One region of the Streptomyces sp. ICC4 genome, then DNA from elsewhere that is predicted to be linked to it. Evidence: riboswitches for the same ligand, from Rfam matches in the RefSeq annotation. Region 1 holds a riboswitch; each other region holds the start of a gene.

The links. Region 1 has a riboswitch for cyclic di-AMP ahead of DRB89_RS07455 (transglycosylase family protein). Riboswitches for the same ligand answer to the same signal wherever they lie in the genome.
Positions count from the first base shown of each region.
Region 2: linked by a shared signal. The riboswitch ahead of DRB89_RS36210 (LysM peptidoglycan-binding domain-containing M23 family metallopeptidase) and the one ahead of DRB89_RS07455 (transglycosylase family protein) in region 1 are both predicted to bind cyclic di-AMP.
Region 3: linked by a shared signal. The riboswitch ahead of DRB89_RS35615 (M23 family metallopeptidase) and the one ahead of DRB89_RS07455 (transglycosylase family protein) in region 1 are both predicted to bind cyclic di-AMP.

Region 1 covers NZ_CP030286.1:1,645,709-1,649,978, forward strand. The annotation lists gene DRB89_RS07445 (cytochrome P450) at 1-369, shown strand, start outside; gene DRB89_RS07450 (transglycosylase family protein) at 512-1,549, shown strand; cyclic di-AMP (ydaO/yuaA leader) riboswitch at 1,825-1,996, shown strand; gene DRB89_RS07455 (transglycosylase family protein) at 1,999-2,691, shown strand; gene eno (phosphopyruvate hydratase) at 2,988-4,270, shown strand, end outside.
Region 2 covers NZ_CP030286.1:7,701,204-7,705,473, reverse strand. The annotation lists gene DRB89_RS36220 (aspartate aminotransferase family protein) at 1-1,215, shown strand, start outside; gene DRB89_RS36215 (tyrosine-protein phosphatase) at 1,298-2,104, opposite strand; cyclic di-AMP (ydaO/yuaA leader) riboswitch at 2,416-2,612, shown strand; gene DRB89_RS36210 (LysM peptidoglycan-binding domain-containing M23 family metallopeptidase) at 2,616-3,608, shown strand; gene DRB89_RS36205 (winged helix DNA-binding domain-containing protein) at 3,691-4,270, shown strand, end outside.
Region 3 covers NZ_CP030286.1:7,584,709-7,588,978, reverse strand. The annotation lists gene DRB89_RS35625 (pitrilysin family protein) at 1-111, shown strand, start outside; gene DRB89_RS35620 (pitrilysin family protein) at 132-1,499, shown strand; cyclic di-AMP (ydaO/yuaA leader) riboswitch at 1,684-1,843, shown strand; gene DRB89_RS35615 (M23 family metallopeptidase) at 1,856-2,647, shown strand; gene DRB89_RS35610 (GntR family transcriptional regulator) at 2,815-3,480, shown strand; gene DRB89_RS35605 (HPr family phosphocarrier protein) at 3,700-3,981, opposite strand; partial or broken gene DRB89_RS35600 (GNAT family N-acetyltransferase) at 4,167-4,270, shown strand, end outside.

The DNA.
Region 1 (4,270 bases):
CCCGTGGAGCTGGCCACCTGGCGGTTCGCCACGGAGCCCTTCGTCCTCGGCGGCCAGGACATCGCGGCCGGCGACCCCGTGCTGGTGGTCCTCGCGGCCGCCGACCGCGATCCCGAGCGGTTCGCCGACCCGGACACCCTCGACCTCTCGCGCACCGACAACCAGCACCTCGGGTACGGGCACGGCATCCACTACTGCCTGGGTGCCCCGCTCGCCCGGCTCGAAGGGCAGACCGCGCTCGCGACCCTGCTGACGCGCCTGCCCGACCTGGAACTGGCCGTGCCCACCGGGGAGCTGCGCTGGCGCGGCGGGCTCATCATGCGGGGCCTGCGGACGCTTCCGGTGCGGTTCACCCCCCAAAACACCTGAAACCGGGGTGACCCGGAGCCAGTTCGAGCCCGAACTTGTGACAGGCGTTCGAAGGCCGCTAGGTTCTGCCGTTACCCCGCCGTTATGCGAAAGGTGCAGCCTCATGCGTTCCGGGAACGGCCGCCACAGACGCCCCCGACAAGTGCCCGCACTTGTCGTCACCGCCGGCGTCGCCGGCTCCGCGCTGGCCCTGCCGCTGCTCGCGGCCACCGGCGCCAGCGCCGCCGAGACCTCCACGTGGGACAAGGTCGCCGAATGCGAGAGCGGCGGCACGTGGAGCGCCAACTTCGGCAGCGGCGCCTACGGCGGGCTGCAGTTCACGCAGGAGCAGTGGCAAAACGCCGGCGGGCTCGACTTCGCCGAGCGCGCCGACCTCGCCAGCCGCTCCCAGCAGATCGCCGTCGCCGAGCGGGTGCTGGCCTCCCAGGGCCCCCAGGCGTGGCCGCTGTGCGGGGTGCCGGCCGGACTGACCCAGGAGGCGCCCGCCGCCGCTGTGGACCCGGGCCTGCCCAAGGGCACCGCGTCCCCCTCCCCGGCCCCGTCCCGCCCGGACGACTCCATCCCCTACCTCGGCACGGGTACGCCGTCCACGGACTTCGGGGCCCCGACGCCCGGGAGCCCCTCCCCGGCCGCCTCGCCGTCCTTCCTGCTGCCCGACTACCCGCTCGGGGCGCCCAGCGGACTGCCCGTCATGCCCGACCCGGTCCTCCCCGAGACGCCCCCCGGGCTGCCGGGCGACCCGACGGCCCCCACGAGCCCGACGGCTCCCACGCCGCCGTCCACGGACCCGGAGCAGCCCGCGGACCCCTCCGTGCCCGCGGACCCGACGGCTCCGGTGGCCCCGTCCGACCCGGCGTCCCCGACCGCCCCCGTGGCTCCCGTGGGACCTGCCGACCCGTCGGCTCCCGCGGACCCGGCCGCGCCGGGCGCACCGGCGGCGGGCGCGGCGCAGAGCGGCGGAAAGCACCGCGGCCCGGCCGCCGTCGAGGCGCCCGTCACGTCTGACGCCGCGTCGGACCCCACGTACACGGTGAAAGCGGGCGACAGCCTGGCCGCGATCGCGGACGCCAACGGGGTGAAGGGCGGCTGGAACGCGCTCTACGAGGCCAACGAGCAGGTCATCGGCGGGGACGCGGACCTGATCAAGCCCGGCCAGAACCTGGATCTAACCGACGAATAAGGGCAGTTAGGTCGTCCGGAAACAGTTGATTGTCCGTTTTCTGTAAGTGAGACATGTGTCTCTTCAGGTCAACTGGCGTGTCCGGTCCGCAGCGTTCCGCAAACCCTGCCCTCACCTGCGCAAACACCGGTGGGAAGAGTGCAAGCAGGCCCTGTTTCTCCCCGATGTCTCTCGTTGAACATCGGGGAGAGACCTGTCTACCTTCTGAGTCGCCCGCCACCGCGGGCTCCTTCGACCGCATCGCCGAATCCTGCCGGCGGACGGAGGGAACACTCGTCGCGTAAGCGCCGAAGGCAGGAGCGGGGGAACCAAGGTAGGCGCCGGAACCGGCCGTTGAGAGACGGCCACGGAACCGGCTAGGGGTTAAGACGGGCGCTAGGCCGCTCGTCCGGGCACTCACTCGCCCGAACCCGACAGCTCACCTCGTAGGCGTCGGTGAGGAGAACTCCATGCTGATTTCCGGCAAGGGCAAGCACCGTCGCGGCTCCAAAGCCGCCCGCATCATCACGCTCGCCGGTGTCGCCGGTGTCGCCGTGGCGGCCCCGCTGATGACCGCCGGCACCGCGTCCGCCGCGACCGCTTCCGAGTGGGACCGCGTCGCCTCGTGCGAGTCCGGTGGCAACTGGTCCATCAACACGGGCAACGGCTACTACGGCGGCCTGCAGTTCTCGTCCTCCACGTGGGCCGCGTACGGCGGCAAGTCGTACGCCGCGCAGGCCAACCAGGCCTCCAAGTCGCAGCAGATAGCCATCGCGGAGAAGGTCCTCAAGGGCCAGGGCAAGGGCGCCTGGCCGTCCTGCGGCGTGGGCCTGTCGAACTCGTCCTACACGGGCGGGGCCGCCGAGACCCCCAAGCCGAAGGCCGAGCCGAAGAAGCAGGAGAAGAAGGCCGAGCCGAAGAAGGAGACCAAGCGCTCCACCGAGGCTCCGACCACCCGCTCCGAGCGCCCGGCCGCCGCACCGAAGACCGAGGCCCCCAAGACGGGCAACGGCTCCTACGAGGTCAAGTCCGGCGACACGCTGGGCAACATCGCCGCGGCGAACGGTGTCCCGGGCGGCTGGGAGAAGCTCTTCGAGCTCAACAAGGACATCGTCTCGGACGCGGACCTGATCTTCCCGGGCCAGAAGCTGAAGGTCAGCTGAACCCTGCGGCAACAGCCGTAGGTCCCGCGTTCGCAACGCGCAGTATTCCACCGCCCGGCGCGCAACCCCCTTCGCGCCGGGCGGTGCTGTGTGCCGGGTCCGGGCCGGTGGCGGGCCCGGAAATCCCCGATGATCAAGGGTCCTATGTCCTGTAAGAGGGGCATTCAGGCCCTTTTTCGTCCCAGGACCCGGGCGGTCGGCTGGCCGACTGCCCCGAGGCGGTTAGGCTCTAAGCGGCAAGGCCATCCCACGGCCTGACACGCCACCGCACACTCAGCGTCACATCCCAGAAGGAGATGCTCGTGCCGTCCATCGACGTCGTCGTAGCCCGGGAAATCCTGGACTCCCGAGGCAATCCCACGGTCGAGGTCGAGGTGGGCCTCGACGATGGCAGCACCGGCCGTGCTGCAGTCCCGTCCGGCGCCTCCACCGGAGCGTTCGAAGCCGTAGAGCTCCGTGACGGTGACCCCAACCGCTACATGGGCAAGGGTGTCGAGAAGGCCGTCCTCGCCGTCATCGAGCAGCTCGGCCCGGAGCTCGTCGGCTACGACGCCACCGAGCAGCGCCTGATCGACCAGGCGATGATCGACCTGGACGCCACCGAGAACAAGGGCTCCCTCGGCGCCAACGCCATCCTCGGCGTCTCCCTCGCCGTGGCGCACGCCGCGGCCGAGGCCTCCGACCTCCCGCTGTTCCGCTACCTCGGCGGTCCGAACGCGCACCTGCTGCCCGTTCCGATGATGAACATCCTCAACGGTGGGTCGCACGCCGACTCCAACGTCGACATCCAGGAGTTCATGATCGCCCCGATCGGCGCGGAGTCCTTCTCCGAGGCCCTTCGCTGGGGTGCCGAGGTCTACCACACCCTCAAGAAGGTCCTGCACACCAAGGGCCTCTCCACCGGTCTGGGCGACGAGGGCGGCTTCGCGCCGAACCTCGAGTCGAACCGCGCCGCGCTCGACCTCATCGTCGAGGCCATCAAGCAGGCCGGCTACGTCCCGGGCAAGGACATCGCGCTCGCGCTCGACGTCGCCGCGTCCGAGTTCTACAAGGACGGCAAGTACGAGTTCGAGGGCCAGTCCCGCTCGGCCGCCGAGATGACCGAGTACTACGAGGAGCTCGTCTCCGCGTACCCGCTCGTGTCCATCGAGGACCCGCTGTACGAAGACGACTGGTCGGGCTGGAAGACCCTCACCGACAAGCTGGGCGCCAAGGTCCAGATCGTCGGCGACGACCTCTTCGTCACCAACCCGGAGCGTCTCGCCCGCGGCATCGAAGAGGGCTCGGCCAACGCCCTGCTCGTCAAGGTGAACCAGATCGGTTCGCTGACCGAGACCCTCGACGCCGTCGAGATGGCCCAGCGCAACGGCTTCAAGTGCATGATGTCGCACCGCTCCGGTGAGACCGAGGACGTCACCATCGCCGACCTCGCGGTCGCCGTGAACTGCGGCCAGATCAAGACCGGCGCCCCGGCCCGCTCGGACCGCGTCGCCAAGTACAACCAGCTGCTGCGCATCGAGGAGATCCTCGACGACGCCGCGGTGTACGCGGGCCGCAGCGCCTTCCCGCGGTTTCGCCC
Region 2 (4,270 bases), 6.1 Mb from region 1:
GACTACCTCGACATGCTGGCCGGGTTCGGGGTGATGGGCCTCGGCCGCCACCACCCGGTGGTCAAACAGGCCCTGCACGACGTCCTGGACGCCCAGCTCGCCGACCTCACCCGCTTCGACTGCCAGCCGCTGCCCGGGCTGCTGGCGGAGAAGCTGCTCGCCCACAGCCCGCACCTGGACCGGGTCTTCTTCGGCAACAGCGGCACCGAGGCGGTGGAGACGGCCCTGAAGTTCGCCCGGTACGCCACCGGGCGGCCCAGGGTCCTCTACTGCGACCACGCCTTCCACGGGCTCACCACCGGCTCGCTGTCGGTCAACGGCGAAGCCGGCTTCCGGGACGGCTTCGCCCCGCTGCTCCCCGACACCGGGATCGCGCTCGGCGACCTGGCCGCCCTGGAGCGGGAGCTGAAGAAGGGCGACGTGGCGGCCTTCGTCGTCGAGCCGATCCAGGGCAAGGGGGTGCTCGCCGCCCCGCCCGGCTTCCTGGCTGCCGCGCAGGAGCTGCTGCACCGGCACAAGGCGCTGCTGATCGCGGACGAGGTGCAGACCGGCCTCGGACGGACCGGGGACTTCTACGCCTACCAGCACGAGGCCGGGGTGGAACCCGACCTGGTGTGCGTGGCCAAGGCCCTCTCGGGCGGCTACGTCCCGGTCGGCGCGACCCTGGGCAAGGACTGGATCTTCAAGAAGGTCTACTCGTCCATGGACCGGGTGCTCGTCCACTCCGCGAGCTTCGGTTCCAACGCGCAGGCGATGGCGGCCGGACTCGCGGTGCTCTGCGTCATGGAGGACGAGGGGGTGGTGGCCAACGCCCGCGCGATGGGCGACCTGCTGCGCGGCCGCCTCGCCGGGCTGGTCGACGAGTACGAGCTGCTGCACGAGGTACGGGGACGCGGGCTGATGATCGGCATCGAGTTCGGCCGGCCGTCCTCGCTGGGGCTGCGGAGCCGGTGGACCATGCTGCAGGCGGCCCGCAAGGGGCTGTTCGCGCAGATGGTCGTGGTGCCGCTGCTGCAGAAGCACCGGATCCTCACGCAGGTCTCGGGCGACCACCTCGAAGTCATCAAGCTGATCCCGCCGCTGATCGTGGACGAGGCGGACGTCGACCGGTTCGTCGGCGCCTTCCGCGAGGTCATGGACGAGGCGCACGGTGGCGGCGCGCTGATGTGGGACTTCGGCAGGACGCTGGTCAAGCAGGCGGTCGCCAACCGCTGAGCGGACGGGCGGGGCGGGCCGCGGGGTCTGCGGACCCGGCGGCCCGCCCCGCGCCGTGTGTGCCGTGTTGTGCCGCGCGAGGTCAGTCCAGCAGCCGGTCGCGCAGCCGGCCGAGGGTCTCGGGTGCGAGCCCGAGCCCCTCGCCGAGGTAGCGCTCCGCCCCGCCCCACTCCTCGTCGATCGTCTCGAAGGCCGCGGTCAGGTACGGGGCGCGGGCGTCGAAGAGCGGGGCGAGCAGCTCCGCCACCTCGGCGGTGCGGGGCTGGGCCGCCTCGCTGCCCCGGCGGACCCGGTAGCGGTTGTGCGGGGCGTTGGACTCCAGGTAGTCCGCGACGATCGCCTCGCGCCCGACGCCCAGCGCGAGCAGGGTGACCGCGATCGACAGGCCGGCCCGGTCCTTGCCGGCCGCGCAGTGCATGAGGGCGGGGACGCTGTCCTCGGCGAGGGCGTGGACGACCCGGCTGTGCTCGGCGGTGCGGGTCTTGATGATCGTGCGGTACGAACGGGACATCCGCGCGACGGCCTTGCCCTCACCCAGGATCTCGCGGAGCTGGGCGAGGTCCCCGTCGCGGACCATCGTCCAGAACTCCCGGCCGTCCGCCGGGTCAGACAGCGGGATGTTGATGTTCCGCACGCCGGGAAGCTCCACGTCCGGGCCCTCCAGCGCGTGGTCGGCGTCGTTGCGGAAGTCGAAGACGGTGTGCAGCCCGAGCGAAGCGAGGAACTGTGCATCGGTTTCGGTGGCATGCGCCAGATGTCCGCTTCGGAACAGTCGTCCCGTCTTGACCCTCCGTCCGTCCGTGGTCGGCAGCCCGCCCACGTCGCGGAAGTTGCGTACGCCGGCCAGGGTCGGCCCCGCGTGGGGGGTCTGGGATATCCGCTGGGTCACAGGGGTCCTCCGTGTCGTCGTCGCTGGTGTCCGAATTACGCTACTTGTGGCCAACTTGCCATGGCGAGCGCCGAGATCGGACACGTCCCGTGAGCCAGATCATACGGTGACGGTGAGTGCCTGATCGCGAATGCCGAATTGCCTAGCCGGAGCGGTCGTTGAAGGTGCGGAATGGACGGAGGGTGACCAGAATTCCGGCGCACCGTCATCTTCAAGATTCTGTTGGGGAATTCAAGACTTGTTCCGTGCGGCCGGACTCGATTACGTTCGCGATCGATCCGGACGGACCGCCTAATCCTGCCGCCGACCGGAAACCGCATCCGACTATTCACGCGCGCGGCAGGAGCGGGGGAACCAGGTAAGCCGCTGTTCCGGATCTCCGTCGAGATCTTTACAACGGGACAGCTCGGGGTGAAGCCGTACATGTGCTGTTCGCCGGCACGTGGGCGGCCGGACATCTCCAGTCCGAACCCGACAGCTCACCTCGCAGGCGTCGGAGAGGAAATTCGCCATGCCTGGAACGGGTAAGCACCGCCGTCCGAAGTCCCGCTCGATATCCCGTGGTTTCGCCGCCGCCGGCACCGGTGGCGCGGCCCTCGCGCTTCCGCTGCTCGGGGCGGCCGGCGCCCACGCGGCCGGCGCCCCGGCCGCCGCACCCGCCACCGCACCTGCCACCGCGCCGGCCTCGGCGCCGCAGGTCCCGGCCTCGCTCCAGGCCGCGCCCGCCACTGCGCAGGCCGCCCCCACCGTCTACACCGTGGTGCCCGGGGACCACCTCTCCAAGATCGCCGAGAGCCGGCACCTCAGCGGTGGCTGGGAGCAGCTCTACGCCGACAACCGGGCTGCCGTCGGGTCCGACCCGTCGCTGATCCACCCGGGCCTCAAGCTGACGCTCGGCGCGAAGGGCACGGCCGAGGCCGCTCCGAGCCGGGCGGCCGCTCCGGCCGCGCCGGCCGCGCCGGCCGAGCAGTCCGCCGACTCCTCCGAGTCCGCCGAAGACGCGTCCGGTTCCGGCGGCGCCGAGGCCCCGGCGGCGCCCGCACGCAAGGCGCCCGCACCCAAGGCCCCCGCCAAGCAGCAGCAGGCCGCCCCCGCTTCGGCCGGGTTCGTCTCCCCGGTCAGCGGCGGCGCCTCCACCGCGTACAAGGTCGCCGGGTCCATGTGGTCCAGCGGCTACCACACCGGCGTCGACTTCTCCGCGAGCACCGGCAGCACCGTGAAGGCGGTCGGGGCGGGCACCGTCGTCTCCGCCGGCTGGGGCGGCGCGTACGGCAACGAGGTCGTCATCCGGCACGCCGACGGCAAGTACAGCCAGTACGCGCACCTCTCCCAGCTCAACGTCTCGTCCGGCCAGAGCGTCAGCGCCGGGCAGACCGTCGGCCTCTCCGGCGCCACGGGCAACGTGACCGGCCCGCACCTCCACTTCGAGATCCGCACCGGTCCCTCGTACGGCTCGGACATCGACCCGCTGGCCTACCTGCGGTCGAAGGGCGTCAGCATCTGACTCCGTCCGGCGCCGCGACCCGGTGGGCCTTCCCGGTCGCAGCACTAGACTGCCCGTCCGCTCACGGGACGGGGTGCACGGCATGGCGGTCACGGCAAGGGAGCTCAACCGCTCCACCCTCGCACGGCAGTTGCTGCTCGGGCGCGAGGCGCTCGGTGTCACCGACGGGGTCCGGCGGGTGGTCGCGCTGCAGGCGCAGCAGGCCGCCTCGCCGTACCTCGCGCTGTGGAACCGGCTCGCGGACTTCGATCCGGCCGCTCTCGACGCCGCGTTCACCGGCCGCGAGATCGTCAAGTCGACCCTGATGCGGATCACCCTGCACGCCGTGCACGCCGACGACTTCCCCGCCTTCCGCGAGGCGGTGCAGCCGGGGGTGCGGGCGGCGCGGCTGGGCAGCCGGTTCACGGCGTCGGGGCTGAGTGCCGAGGACGCCGACGAGCTGGTGCCGCGGCTGCTGGCCTTCGCCGACCGGCCCCGTACGGCCGCGGAGTGCGAGCGGTGGCTGGAACAGCGGCTGGGCGAGCCGCCGCAGCCCGGAGCCTGGTGGGGACTTCGGCAGTACGCGCCGCTGCTGCACGCGCCCACCGCGCACCCGTGGTCCTTCGGCGAGCGGCCGTCGTACGTCGCGTCCCGGTACGGGACGACGCGGGCGGTCCCCGCCG
Region 3 (4,270 bases), 5.9 Mb from region 1:
CTGCGCCCGGACAACCGCGCGGTGCTCGTGTACGAGCCGCTCGAAGCCAACGCAGCCGACGACACGGAAGAAACCCACGCGAGCGACGAGAACGAGGGGGCGGAGCAGTGAGCGACACCGCAGCCGTCACGATGACCTTCCACCCGCGCCCCGAGGCCGGCGAGCCGCAGCCGTGGGCCTTCCCGGCCCCCGAGCGCGGGGTACTGGCCAACGGCCTGACCCTGCTGCGCTGCCACCGCCCCGGCCAGCAGGTGGTGGCGGTCGAGATCAACCTCGCCGCCCCGCTGGACGCGGAGCCCGAGGGCCTCGACGGCGTGGCCACCATCATGACCCGCGCCCTGTCCGAAGGCACCGACAAGCACTCCGCCGAGGAGTTCGCGGCCGAGCTGGAGCGCTGCGGAGCCACCCTCGACGCGCACGCCGACCACCCGGGCCTGCGGGTCTCCCTGGAGGTCCCGGCCTCCCGGCTGCACAAGGCGCTGGGCCTGCTCGCCGAAGCGCTGCGCGCGCCCGCCTTCGCGGACGACGAGGTCGACCGCCTGGTGCGCAACCGGCTCGACGAGATCCCGCACGAGAGCGCCAACCCGCAGCGCCGTGCCGCCAAGCAGCTCTCGAAGGAGCTGTTCCCGGCCTCGCTGCGGATGTCCCGCCCGCGCCAGGGCACCGAGGAGACGGTCGCCCGCATCGACTCCGCGGCCGTACGCGCCTTCTTCGAGGCCCACGTGCGCCCCGCGACCGCCACCGCGGTGGTCGTCGGCGACCTGACCGGCATCGACCTGGACGCCGTCCTGGCCGACACCCTGGGCAACTGGACCGGCGACACCGCCGAGCCGCGCCCGGTCCCGCCGATCACCGCCGACGACACCGGCCGCGTGGTCATCGTGGACCGGCCCGGCGCCGTCCAGACGCAGCTGCTGATCGGGCGCATCGGTCCGGACCGCCACGACCGGGTCTGGGCGCCCCAGGTGCTCGGCACGTACTGCCTGGGCGGCACCCTGACCTCCCGCCTGGACAAGGTGCTGCGCGAGGAGAAGGGGTACACCTACGGCGTGCGCGCCTTCGGACAGGTGCTGCGCTCCACCGCCGACGGCAAGGGCGCCTCGATGCTCGCCATCAGCGGCTCGGTGGACACCCCGAACACCGGCCCGGCGCTGGACGACCTGTGGAAGGTGCTGCGGACCCTCGCGGAGGGCGGTCTGACCGACGCCGAACGGGATGTGGCGGTGCAGAACTTGGTGGGCGTGGCCCCGCTGAAGTTCGAGACGGCCGCCTCTGTCGCGGGCACGCTCGCCGACCAGGTCGAGCAGGAGCTCCCGGACGACTACCAGGCGCAGTTGTACGCGCGGCTCGCCGAGACCGGGACGGTGGAGGCCACTTCGGCGGTCGTCAGCGCCTTCCCGGTGAACCGGCTGGTCACGGTCCTGGTGGGCGACGCCTCGCAGATCGAGGAGCCCGTACGGGCCCTGGGGATCGGTGAGGTGACGGTCGTTTCCAACTGACGGGCGATCCAGGGGACTCCGGCGGCTTGTCCGCCGGAGTCCCTTTTGCCTGTTTAGTCGCGTGGTTGCTTGTATGTGGTGTGGCGTACGCAACAAAAAGGCGCGTCTGTTTGGCGATTGACTGATGATCCGCCTAGCGTCGTCCGTGCTGTCCGTCAGTTGTACCCGCCGCGTCCGCGGCACCGGACAGCGATCGCCGAGTCCCCGTCAGGCGCGAGCCTGGGGAGCCGGGGACCCACATGTGTCCCTGGGGTGAATCGGACCCCCTCGCAAGAGGAGGCCCGTAGGAGACCTTCCTGCTCCGAACCCGTCAGCTAACCCGGTAGGCGAGAGGGAAGGAAAGGATCAGCCCCTTCATGGCGTATGGCAGTCGTGCCGCCGGCAAGCACCGTGGTTCCAGTCGTATGAGCCGCAAGACCGCCGGCTACGCCGGCATAGCCGCCCTCGCCGCCACCGGCGTCGTCGGCTCCCTGGCCGGTCCCGCGTTCGCCGCGGACAAGGCCCCCTCGCTCGAGGACACCGGCCTGAACACCATCGTCGTGGCCGACGAGCTCGCGGGCGAGATCCAGGCCCAGGCCGACTCCCAGCAGCGCGCCGCGGAAGCCGCCGCCGCCAAGGCGAAGGCGGAAGCCGACGCGAAGCAGCGGGCCGCCGAGGCCAAGGCGAAGGCCGAAGCCCAGGCCAAGGCCGAGCGCGAGGCCGCGGAGCGCGCCGCCCGCGAGGAGGAGCGCAAGCGCCTCAACACCTTCGTCTCCCCGATCGACGGCTCCTACGTCAGCACCCAGTGGCACGCGAGCGGCGGCATGTGGTCCTCCGGCAGCCACACCGGCATCGACTTCCACGCCGACTCCGGCACCGCGGTCCACGCCGTGGGCCTGGGCACCGTGGTCGAGGCGGGCTGGGGCGGCGCGTACGGCAACAACGTCGTCATCAAGCACGCGGACGGCACCTACACCCAGTACGGCCACATGCTGAAGCTCAGCGTCTCCGTGGGCCAGCAGGTCGCCCCGGGCCAGCAGATCGGCCTGTCGGGCAACAGCGGCAACTCCAGCGGCGCGCACCTGCACTTCGAGGCCCGCACCGGTGCCGACTACGGCTCGGACATCGACCCGATCACCTACCTGCGCTCCCACGGCGTCACCGTCTGACGGACACCGCCCCGCACCGCACTTCTTCCGCGAAGGCCCCGGCTCTCCCGAGCCGGGGCCTTCGCGTTGTGTGAATGTTTCGCATTACCGGCCGCCCTCGGAAATTATCGTGTGTTGCAATAGAGTCGCAGCGCGCACAGTCATACGAAATAGGCGGAGGTCCGGTCTTGCGAATTCCCGCGCACACGGTATGCACAGCAATCCGCGACGACATCGTCTCCGGGGTGTTCGGCCCCGGGGGCCGGCTGACCGAGGAGGTGCTGGCCCGCCGGTACGGAGTCTCGCGCGTCCCGGTGCGCGAGGCGCTGCGCACGCTGGAGTCCGAGGGGTTCGTGACCACCCGCAGGCACGCCGGCGCCTGCGTGGCCGAGCCGACCGAGCAGGAGGCCGCCGACCTCCTGGAGCTGCGGATGCTGCTGGAACCCCTCGCCGCCGCCCGGGCGGCCCGGCGGCGCAGCGAGGCCCACCTCAAGGTGCTGCGCGGCCTGGTCAGACTGGGCCAGGAGCGGGCCAGGAGGGGCCAGGGGGAGGATCTGCGCTCGCTGGGGGGTTGGTTCCACGAGACGCTCGCCCAGGCGTCCGGCAGCCCCGGGCTGATCTCGCTGCTCACCCAGATGCGCCACAAGGTGGCCTGGATGTACGTGGTGGAGGCCCCGGCGCGGCCCGTGGAGTCCTGGGCGGAGCACGGCGCGATCGTGGACGCGGTGGCCCGGGGCGACGCCGAGCGGGCCCGGGCGCTGACCGCGCTCCACGCGGACCGGGCGGCCGGGGCGCACCGCATACGCGTGAGGACTTTGCAACCTGCCGTAAACACGGCGAGCGGCTCGCTTTAACATTCGCCGTATACAAAGGTTGGATATCCTGGCGGCATCGCCCGATTCGGCGCCGGGAATTCCGTGCGCAATGGCGCGGTGTTCCAGGGAATTCATTTCCGCGGGCCGACCGCCGGAATCGAAGTCCGCCGGGCGAAAAACGCCGAAGCCGCTGCTCCCGACCGGGGTCGGGGGCAACGGCTTCGCGGTGCGAGGTCCTGCGGGTCGAACCCGAAGGGGTCAGACGGTCTCGGGGAGCTGCTCGAGACCCTCGGCGACCAGCTTCGCGAGGCGGTCCAGCGCGGCCTCGGAGCCCTCGGCGTCGGACGAGAGGACGATCTCCTCGCCGCCCTGGGCGCCGAGGCCCAGGACCGCCAGCATGGAGGCGGCGTTGACGGGTTCGCCGCCGGCCTTCGCGATGGTCACCGGGACGCCGGAAGCGGTCGTCGCACGGACGAAGATCGAGGCGGGACGAGCGTGCAGGCCCTCGGCCCAGCCGACGTTGACGCGGCGCTCTGCCATGGTGATGCCCTTCAGGTTCTTACGGTTGTCTAGACCAGTCTCTCACGACGTCCGGAATGGTCGGACCGACCTTCGGCCCGAATCCGCCCGCCGTTCGACCTATCCCAGCTTGCACTGATTCGCGCCAGCTTGCCCGATGCGCCGCGCCCGGGCCACTTGAACCGTTCGCGCCTTAAGGTGGCCCCATGACCACGGAGTCGGACCCCTCGTACCCGGACCACTGGGAGGCGGACGTCGTCCTGCGCGACGGCGGAACCGCCCGGATCCGGCCCATCACCACCGACGACGC